3 regions of the Azotobacter chroococcum genome follow, and region 3 is predicted to be linked to each of the others. Evidence: predicted binding sites of a transcription regulator. Region 3 holds the regulator's gene; each other region holds the start of a gene.
What was found. The regulator sigma-54, encoded in region 3, starts transcription at its own class of promoters, with help from an activator protein. The targets are predictions, from matches to a motif close to ANTGGCATNNANNTTGCTNT.
Positions count from the first base shown of each region.

Region 1: the regulator sigma-54 is predicted to act here: its motif matches at 1,991-2,010, upstream of ACG10_RS09015 (CmpA/NrtA family ABC transporter substrate-binding protein).
Region 2: the regulator sigma-54 is predicted to act here: its motif matches at 1,612-1,631, upstream of glnA (glutamate--ammonia ligase).

Region 1 is NZ_CP011835.1:1,943,468-1,946,709, forward strand. Features, by position in the region: gene ACG10_RS09005 (hypothetical protein) at 1-31, shown strand, start outside; gene ACG10_RS09010 (ANTAR domain-containing response regulator) at 60-638, opposite strand; gene ACG10_RS09015 (CmpA/NrtA family ABC transporter substrate-binding protein) at 620-1,870, opposite strand; gene acnB (bifunctional aconitate hydratase 2/2-methylisocitrate dehydratase) at 2,115-3,242, opposite strand, start outside.
Region 2 is NZ_CP011835.1:672,584-675,825, forward strand. Features, by position in the region: gene glnA (glutamate--ammonia ligase) at 113-1,516, opposite strand; gene thiI (tRNA uracil 4-sulfurtransferase ThiI) at 1,841-3,242, shown strand, end outside.
Region 3 is NZ_CP011835.1:1,126,410-1,129,651, reverse strand. Features, by position in the region: gene lptA (lipopolysaccharide transport periplasmic protein LptA) at 1-356, shown strand, start outside; gene lptB (LPS export ABC transporter ATP-binding protein) at 356-1,081, shown strand; gene ACG10_RS05200 (RNA polymerase factor sigma-54) at 1,213-2,721, shown strand; gene hpf (ribosome hibernation-promoting factor, HPF/YfiA family) at 2,836-3,144, shown strand; gene ptsN (PTS IIA-like nitrogen regulatory protein PtsN) at 3,157-3,242, shown strand, end outside.

The DNA.
Region 1 (3,242 bases), 820 kb from region 3:
GGCGGCGCTGAAGTTTCTCGGCCTGGCCTGAGGCGCGAGAGCGAGGGGCCGGGGTCCCCTCAGCTGCCGAGCATGTCGTGCATGGCGATGACCTGTTCGGCGACCTGGATCAGCTTCTGCTGGCGGCTCATCGCCTGGCGGCGCATCAGGGTGTAGGCCTCCTCCTCGCTGCAGTTCTTCATCTTCATCAGCAGGCCCTTGGCCAGCTCGACGCGCTTGCGCTCGGCCAGCTGTGCCTCGCGGGCCTGCAACTGGGCGCGCAGGGCCTGGTCGCTCTCGAAGCGGGCCATGGCCACGTCGAGGATCGGCTGCAGGCGCTGGGTCTGGATGCCTTCGACGATGTAGGCGCTGACCCCGGCCTGGATGGCCTGGCGCATCACCTTCGGATCGTGCTCGTCGGTGAACATGACGATCGGCCGCGGCTGGTCGCGGCTGACCAGCACCACCTGCTCCATCACGTCGCGGCCGGGCGATTCGGTATCGATGAGGATCACGTCGGGGCGCACGGCCTCGACCCGCGCCGGCAGGTCGATGGTCAGGCCGGACTCGTCGATGACCTCGAAGCCGGCCTCGACCAGGGCGCTTCTCAGGCGGCCGACCTTCTTCGCTGTGTCGTTGATCAGGAGGATGCGCAGCATGGGGATGTTCCTTGGTCGTCGGCCGAGGAGGTCGCCTCGTTCAGGGCGTGCAGATCAAAGCTGCGGGCGTAGGCCGCAGGATCGGAGCCGTCCCAGTGCCTGCCATCCAGCAGGGTGGCGCTGCGCATGGGCGAGGCGGGTTGCGGGATGCCGAGAGCGCTGGCGGCGTCGCGGTACAGCGCGAGCTGCTGCACCTGGCTGGCGATGGCGAGGTAATCCGGATCTTCGCGCAACAGCCCCCAGCGGCGGAACTGGGTCATGAACCAGAGGCCGTCGGAGAGATAGGGCAGGTTGACCGCGCCGTCGCCATGAAAGCGCAGGGCATGGCCGTCCCGCCAGGCGTGGCCGTTGCCGTCCTCATAGTTGCCGAGAAAGTGCGGCTCGATCACCTGGCGTGGCGCGGCCACATACGCGTCGGCGCTGATCAACTGCGCGGTACTGATCTTGTTCTCTTCGCTGGCATCGATGAAGCGGCTAGCCTCCAGCACGGCCATGACCAGGGCGCGGGCGGTGTTGGGATACTGCTCGACGAAGGCGCGGGTGCAGCCGAGGACCTTCTCGGGGTGGTCCGGCCAGATCGACTGGCTGGTGGCGACGGTGAAGCCCATGCCTTGGTCGATGGCGTGGGCGCCCCAGGGCTCGCCGGCGCAGAAGCCGTCGATGCGCCCGGCGCGCAGGTGTTCGACCATCTGCGGCGGCGGCACCACCAGGGTGTTCACGTCCCGGAGCGGATGGATGCCCAGGCTGGCGAGCCAGTAGTAGAGCCAGAGGGCATGGGTTCCGGTGGGGAAGGTCTGGGCCAGGGTGAGCTTTGCACTGCTGCGGTGCACATGTTGGGCCAGTGTCTCGCCACTGCACACTCCGGCCTGCTGGAGCGGTGTCGACAGGTTGATGCTCTGACCGTTCTGGTTGAGGCCCATCAGCACCGCCATGTCGGTCGCCGCTGCGCCGCCGATGCCGAGCTGCATGCTGTAGACCAGTCCATACAGCCCCTGGGCGGCGTCCAGTTCGCCGCTGATCAGCTTGTCGCGCAGGCCCGACCAGGACACCTGGCGCTTGAGGTTGAGGCTCAGTCCGTAAGGTTCGGCGAAGCCCTGGGTGGCGGCGACGATCAGCGACGCGGAGTCGGTGAGCGGCATGAAGCCCAGATTGATCGAACTCTTCTCGGGGGCGTCGCTGCCCGCGACCCAGGCCTGGGCATCTGTTCTGGGGGGGGCTTGGTGGTCTGTCATGGTGTCTTCCGGCGCTGAACGAAAAGGCGTCGCCCGGCGGCTGCCTGGGGCAGGGCCGAAAGCGACGCCATTGTCGGTGAGTGGGGTCCCGCCGTTGGGACCGCCGAGGCTGCTGGATACGAAGCAAGCGATATGCCAGGGCCTGGGGCATCGGCCTTTCGACCTGTGGCCACTCTAGCGCAGGACTGCAGAAAAGAAGAAGCCCCGCACGGGGCGGGGCTTCTTCATTCAGCGGGAGTGTCGCTTAGACCTGCAGGACCGGGAGTTCGGCCTTGGCCGCCGCTTCCTTGTACTCGGCGATCTGGTCGAAGGACAGGTAGCGATAGATATCGGCAGCCATGGTGTCGATGTTCTTCGCGTATTCCATGTACTCCTCAACGGTCGGCAGCTTGCCAAGGATCGAGGCGACCGACGCCAGTTCGGCGGAAGCCAGGAACACGTTGGTCGCATCGCCCAGACGGTTCGGGAAGTTACGGGTCGAGGTGGAAACCACGGTCGAACCGGTCTGTACGCGGGCCTGGTTACCCATGCACAGCGAGCAGCCCGGCATTTCCATGCGCGCACCGGCCTTGCCGTAGATGCCGTAGTAGCCTTCCTCGGTCAACTGGTGGGCGTCCATCTTGGTCGGCGGAGCCAGCCACAGACGGGTCGGGATGCCGCCCTTGACCTTGTCGAGCAGCTTGCCGGCAGCGCGGAAGTGACCGATGTTGGTCATGCACGAGCCGATGAACACTTCGTCGATCTTCTGACCGGCAACGGTGGACAGCAGGCGGGCGTCGTCCGGGTCGTTCGGCGCGCAGAGAACCGGCTCCTTCACTTCGGACAGGTCGATCTCGATCACCGCGGCGTATTCGGCGTCCTTGTCGGCTTCCAGCAGCTTCGGATTGGCCAGCCAGGCTTCCATCGCCTGGGCGCGACGCTCCAGGGTTCGGGCATCGCCGTAGCCTTCGCCGATCATCCAGCGCAGCATGGTGATGTTCGAGCGCAGGTATTCGGCGATGGCCGCTTCCGGCAGCTTGATGGCGCAACCGGCAGCGGAACGCTCGGCGGAGGCGTCGGACAGCTCGAAGGCTTGCTCGACGGTCAGGCTGTCCAGACCTTCGATCTCGAGAATGCGGCCGGAGAAGATGTTCTTCTTGCCCTTCTTCTCGACGGTCAGCAGGCCGGCCTGGATCGCGTAGTAGGGGATGGCATGCACCAGGTCACGCAGGGTGATGCCGGGCTGCAGCTTGCCCTTGAAGCGCACCAGAACGGATTCCGGCATGTCCAGCGGCATGACGCCGGTGGCGGCGGCGAAGGCCACCAGGCCGGAGCCGGCCGGGAAGGAGATGCCGATCGGGAAGCGGGTGTGCGAGTCACCACCGGTACCGAC
Region 2 (3,242 bases), 450 kb from region 3:
GAAGCCTTGCACTGCACCGGTGGGCTGGCAAGTCCGGGGCTGCCGGAGCGTTACCGCGATCACCCAAAAAAAAGACCTCCCGAGGGAGGCCTTTTCGACATTGCCGGCTGGCTTAGACGCTGTAGTACAGGTCGTATTCCAGCGGGTGCACGAAGGTGCGCACCTTGATTTCTTCTTCGCTCTTCAGCTCGATGTAGGCATCGATGAAATCGTCGGAGAAGACGCCGCCCTTGGTCAGGAAGGCGCGGCCCTTGTCCAGCTCTTCCAGGGCTTCCTTCAGGCTGCCGCACACCTGCGGGATTTCCTTGGCCTCTTCCGGCGGCAGGTCATACAGGTTCTTGTCGGCGGCATCGCCGGGGTGGATCTTGTTCTGGATGCCGTCCAGACCGGCCATCAGCAGAGCGGCGAAGGCCAGGTAGGGGTTGGCAGCCGGGTCCGGGAAGCGCGCTTCGATGCGGCGGGCTTTCGGGCTGTTGACGTACGGGATGCGGATGGAGGCGGAACGGTTGCGGGCGGAGTAGGCCAGCATGACCGGGGCTTCGAAGCCCGGGACCAGACGCTTGTAGGAGTTGGTCGACGGGTTGGTGAAGCCGTTCAGCGCCTTGCCGTGCTTGATGATGCCGCCGATGAAGTACAGGGCGGTATCGGACAGGCCGGCATAGCCTTCGCCAGCGAAGGTGTTCTTGCCGTCTTTGGCGATGGAGATGTGCACGTGCATGCCCGAGCCGTTGTCGCCGTACAGCGGCTTCGGCATGAAGGTCACGGTCTTGCCGTAGGCGTCGGCGACGTTGTGCACGCAGTACTTCAGGGTCTGCACTTCGTCGGCCTTGGCCACCAGGGTGTTGAAGCTGACGCCGATCTCGTTCTGGCCGGCGGTAGCCACTTCGTGGTGGTGCACTTCGACCTTCAGGCCCATCTCTTCGAGGGCGTTGCACATGGCGGTGCGGATTTCGTGGTCATGATCGACCGGCGGAACCGGGAAATAGCCGCCCTTGACGCCCGGACGGTGGCCCTTGTTGCCGCTTTCGATGTCGGCGTCGGTGTTCCAGGAGGCCTGCTCGGAGAAGATCTTGAACATGGAGCCGGAGATGTCGGACTTGAACTTCACTTCGTCGAAGATGAAGAACTCGGGCTCCGGACCGAAGAAGGCGGTGTCGCCGATGCCGGTGGACTTCAGGTATTCCTCGGCACGGCGGGCGATGGCGCGCGGGTCGCGGTCGTAGCCCTGCATGGTCGAGGGCTCGATGATGTCGCAGACGATGATCAGGGTCGGCTCTTCGGTGAACGGGTCCAGCACGGCGGTGCTGTCGTCCGGCATCAGGATCATGTCGGAGGCTTCGATGCCTTTCCAGCCGGCGATGGAGGAGCCGTCGAACATCTTGCCGTATTCGAAGAAGTCGTCGTCCACGTCACGCGCCGGCATGGTTACGTGCTGCTGCTTGCCTTTGGTGTCGGTGAAGCGCAGATCAATCCACTTCACGTCATGTTCTTTGATCAGTTGAAGCGACTTCGACATGTTGTCCTCCAGGTGGAGAGGGTCTCGAAAAGGCCCTCGAAAATTCGGGTGAAAACCGGGCGGCGATCATCCGCCAAGGCAAGCCGCGCCACAAGAGAGCAAGTTTCATGCCATTGGTCTGCGTGGGCCGGCAAGCTCTCCGGCAGATCTGCCTCGCCGGTGCCCGATATTCTGGCGGAAAGTTTTGCTCTATTCATGTGCCTGGATCAGTTGTTTTGTTTCATTTTGGTGCGCGTGCGCCGCTCTGCCGATAGGTGATCAAGTCTTGAGCAAGATCCGCTATAATTGCGCCCCCTTTTTGCCTGCCCGGCCCATGCTGCCTCCATGAAACTCATCGTCAAGGTCTTCCCGGAAATCACCATCAAGAGCCCGCCGGTGCGCAAGCGCTTCATTCGCCAGCTGGCGAAGAACATCCGCACCGTGCTGCGCGACCTCGATCCGGAGCTGGCGGTGACGGGCGTGTGGGACAACCTCGAGGTGGAAACCGCGGTCGAGGACCGGCGGACCCTGCGCGAGATGGTCGAGCGGCTGACCTGCACGCCCGGCATCGCCCATTTCCTCGAGGTGCACGAGTACCCCCTGGGCGACTTCGACGACATCCTGGAGAAGTGCAAGCGCCACTACGCCGCGCAGCTGCCCGGGCGGATCTTCGCCGTGCGCTGCAAGCGCGCCGGCAAGCATCCCTTCACCTCGATGGAGGTGGAGCGCTACGTCGGTGGCTGCCTGCGCCAGCAGTGCGGCGCCGCGGGCATCTCGCTCACCGCCCCGGAGGTGGAGGTGCGCATGGAGATCCGCGATCAGCGCCTGTTCGTCGTCCACAGCCAGCACGACAGCATCGGCGGCTATCCGCTGGGCGCCCTGGAGCAGACCCTGGTGCTAATGTCCGGCGGCTTCGACTCCACCGTGGCGGCCTTCCAGATGATGCGCCGCGGGCTGCTCACCCACTTCTGCTTCTTCAACTTGGGCGGGCGCGCCCACGAGCTGGGGGTGATGGAAGTCGCCCACTACCTCTGGCTGAAGTACGGCAGCTCGCAGCGCGTGCTGTTCGTCAGCGTGCCCTTCGAGGAGGTGGTCGGCGAGATCCTCGGCAAGGTCGACAACAGTCAGATGGGCGTGGTGTTGAAGCGCATGATGCTGCGCGCCGCCACGCGCATCGCCGAGCGCCTGAAGATCGACGCGCTGGTCACCGGCGAGGCGATTTCCCAGGTCTCCAGCCAGACCCTGCCGAACCTCTCGGTGATCGATTCGGCCACCGACATGCTGGTGCTGCGCCCGCTGATCGCCAGCCACAAGCAGGACATCATCGACACCGCGATGCGCATCGGCACCGCCGAGTTCGCCAAGCACATGCCCGAATACTGCGGGGTGATCTCGGTGAACCCGACCACCCGCGCCAAGCGCGAACGCATCGAGTACGAGGAGCGCCAGTTCGAGATGGCGATTCTCGAGCGCGCCCTGGAGCGCGCCCGCCTGGTGCCGATCGACCGGGTGATCGACGAGCTCGGCGAGGAGATCCGCGTGGAGGAGGTCGGCGAGGCCCTGGCCGGGCAGATCGTCCTCGACATCCGCCATCCGGATGCGGCCGAGGACGAGCCGCTGGAACTGCCCGGCATCGAGGTGCAGACGCTGCCCTTCTACGCGCTGAACAACCGTTTCAAGGAACTGGACGCCAACCGCCAGTACCTGCTGTATTGCGACAAGGGTGTCATGAGCCGCCTGCATGCTC
Region 3 (3,242 bases):
AGATCACCGGCAACAAGGTCACCATCACCCAGGATGACAATGGTGACATCAAGGTCTTCACTTCGGTCGGCAATCCCGCCTATTACGAGCAGAAGCCGGCGCCTGACAAGAGCATCGTCCAAGCCTACGGCCAGACCATCCAGTACTTCGCCGAAAACGAACGCATCGTGCTGATCGATAAAGCCCGGGTAATTCAGGACGGCAACACCTTCGAGGGCGAGAAGATCGTCTACGACACCCAGCGACAGATCGTCAATGCCGGCCGCGCCACGGGAACCAAGATATCCAGCCCGAAACCGCGGATCGACATGGTCATCCAGCCGAAAAAGAAACAGCAGCCAGGGCAGACACAGTAATGGCCACCCTCAAAGCCCAGCATCTGGCCAAGAGCTACAAGGGCCGCCAGGTCGTCCGCGACGTCAGCCTCTCCATCGAAAGCGGCCAGATCGTCGGCCTGCTCGGCCCCAACGGAGCCGGCAAAACCACCTGCTTCTACATGATCGTCGGCCTGGTGCGTGCCGACCAGGGCCGCATCCTGATCGATCAGGACGATGTCACCCATCTGCCCATGCACGGCCGCGCCCGGGTCGGCATCGGCTACCTGCCCCAGGAGGCCTCGATCTTCCGCAAACTCACGGTAGCCGACAACATCATGGCGATCCTCGAAACCCGCAAGGATCTCGACGGAGAAGGCCGCCGCCAGGCTCTGGAAGCCCTGCTGCAGGAGTTCCACATCAGCCATATCCGCGACAGCCTCGGCATGAGCCTCTCGGGCGGCGAACGGCGCCGGGTCGAAATCGCCCGCGCCCTGGCCACCACACCGAAGTTCATCCTGCTCGACGAGCCCTTTGCCGGTGTCGACCCGATCTCGGTCAACGACATCAAGCAGATCATCCATCACCTGAAAAACAAGGGCATCGGCGTCCTGATCACCGACCACAACGTGCGCGAGACGCTGGATATCTGCGAAACCGCCTACATTGTCAACGATGGGCAACTGATAGCCGAAGGCAATGCCGAGGCCGTCCTCACCAACAAACTGGTGCAGGAGGTCTATCTCGGCCATGAATTCCGACTATGAGACACCCCATTCGATGGGATAGACCAATCAAATTCCGTTATAATCAGGCATGTAATTTGCTTTAGGAAGGCGCATCGTCGCCTCGTAGTGATTGACGCGAATGCTTCGGCAAATATGGTGCTTCCTACAATATGAAACCATCGCTAGTCCTTAAGATGGGCCAGCAGCTGACAATGACCCCGCAGCTGCAACAAGCCATCCGTCTGCTTCAACTGTCGACCCTGGATCTTCAGCAGGAAATCCAGGAGGCCCTCGACTCCAACCCCATGCTGGAACGTCAGGAAGACGCTGAGGACTACGACAGCCCGGATACGCTGGCCGAACATGGCGACCAGTCGGCGACCAATGCCTCGTCTGACTCCTATCAGGAGAGCTACGACCGTGCGTCCGCCAACGAAGAAGGTGGCAGTCTGGAGGATGGTGACTGGCATGAGCGCATTCCCAGCGAGCTGCCGGTGGATACTGCCTGGGAGGACATCTACCAGACCAGCGCCAGCAGCCTGCCGAGCAGCGACGACGACGAGTGGGACTTCACCACCCGCACCTCCACGGGCGAGAGCCTGCAGAGCCATCTGCTCTGGCAGCTCAACCTGGCGCCGATGTCTGATACCGACCGCCTGATCGCCGTCACCCTGATCGACAGCATCAGCAGCGACGGCTATCTGGAAGCCTCTCTGGAGGAAATCCTCGCCTCCCTGGACCCGGAGCTGGGTATCGAACTCGACGAACTGGAAATGGTGCTGCGCCGCATCCAGCAGTTCGAGCCGGCAGGGGTCGCCGCCCGCGACCTCAGCGAATCGCTGCTGCTGCAGCTGCGCCAGCTACCGACCGATACGCCCTGGCTGGAAGAGGCGCAACGGCTGGCCAAGGATTACCTCGACCTGCTCGGCAACCGCGACTTCACCCAGCTGATGAGGCGCATGAAGCTCAAGGAGGAAGAGCTGCGTCCGGTGATCGAATTGATCCAGAGCCTCAACCCACGCCCTGGCTCACAGATCGAGGCCAGCGAACCCGAGTACGTGGTGCCCGACGTCATCGTGCGCAAGCACAACGATCGCTGGCTGGTGGAGCTCAACCAGGAGGCCGTACCGCGCCTGCGCATCAACCCCCACTACGCCGGCTTCATCAGACGTGCCGATGCCAGCGCCGACAACACCTTCATGCGCAACCAGCTGCAGGAGGCGCGCTGGTTCATCAAGAGCCTGCAGAGCCGCAACGAGACGCTGATGAAGGTATCCACGCAGATCGTCGAGCACCAGCGCGGCTTCCTCGACTATGGTGAGGAAGCCATGAAACCTCTGGTACTGCATGACATCGCCGAGGCTGTCGGCATGCACGAGTCGACCATTTCGCGGGTCACCACCCAGAAGTACATGCACACCCCACGCGGCATCTACGAGCTGAAATATTTCTTCTCCAGCCACGTCAGCACCGCCGAGGGTGGCGAGTGCTCCTCCACGGCGATCCGCGCCATCATCAAGAAGCTGGTTGCGGCGGAAAATCCGAAAAAGCCATTGAGCGACAGCAAGATCGCTGGTTTACTGGAAGAACAGGGCATACAGGTGGCTCGCCGCACAGTCGCCAAATACCGGGAATCGCTCAGTATTGCGCCTTCCAGCGAACGCAAGCGACTCATGTAACAGGATCGAGCCGGCCGTTGAAAGGGCAGCAGCCTTATCAGCGGCAGTCGAAGCAGCGTATACCGGTGACAGGCCCGTCAGCCTGCGTCAAAACAGAAACAAGGAGAAAGCGGTATGCAAGTCAACATCAGTGGACATCAGCTGGATGTGACCGACGCCCTACGCGACTATGTTGAGGAGAAAATCAACCGACTCGAGCGCCATTTCGATCGCATCACCAATGTGCAGGTGATCATGTCCGTCGAAAAGCTCAAGCAGAAGATCGAAGCGACCCTGCATGTCTCCGGTGCCGAAGTGGTCGCCAACGCCGAACATGAGGACATGTATGCGGCCATCGACCTCCTCGTCGACAAGCTCGACCGTCAACTGATCAAGTACAAGGAAAAGCAGATCGAACGCCAGCAGGGCGCTACGGCCCGCTGACTCCTCCGTCCCATGATCAGACTCGAAGACATCCTGACTCCCGGCCGTTCCCTGGTGAACGTGCCGGGGGGAAGCAAGAAGCGCGCTCTCGAATACAT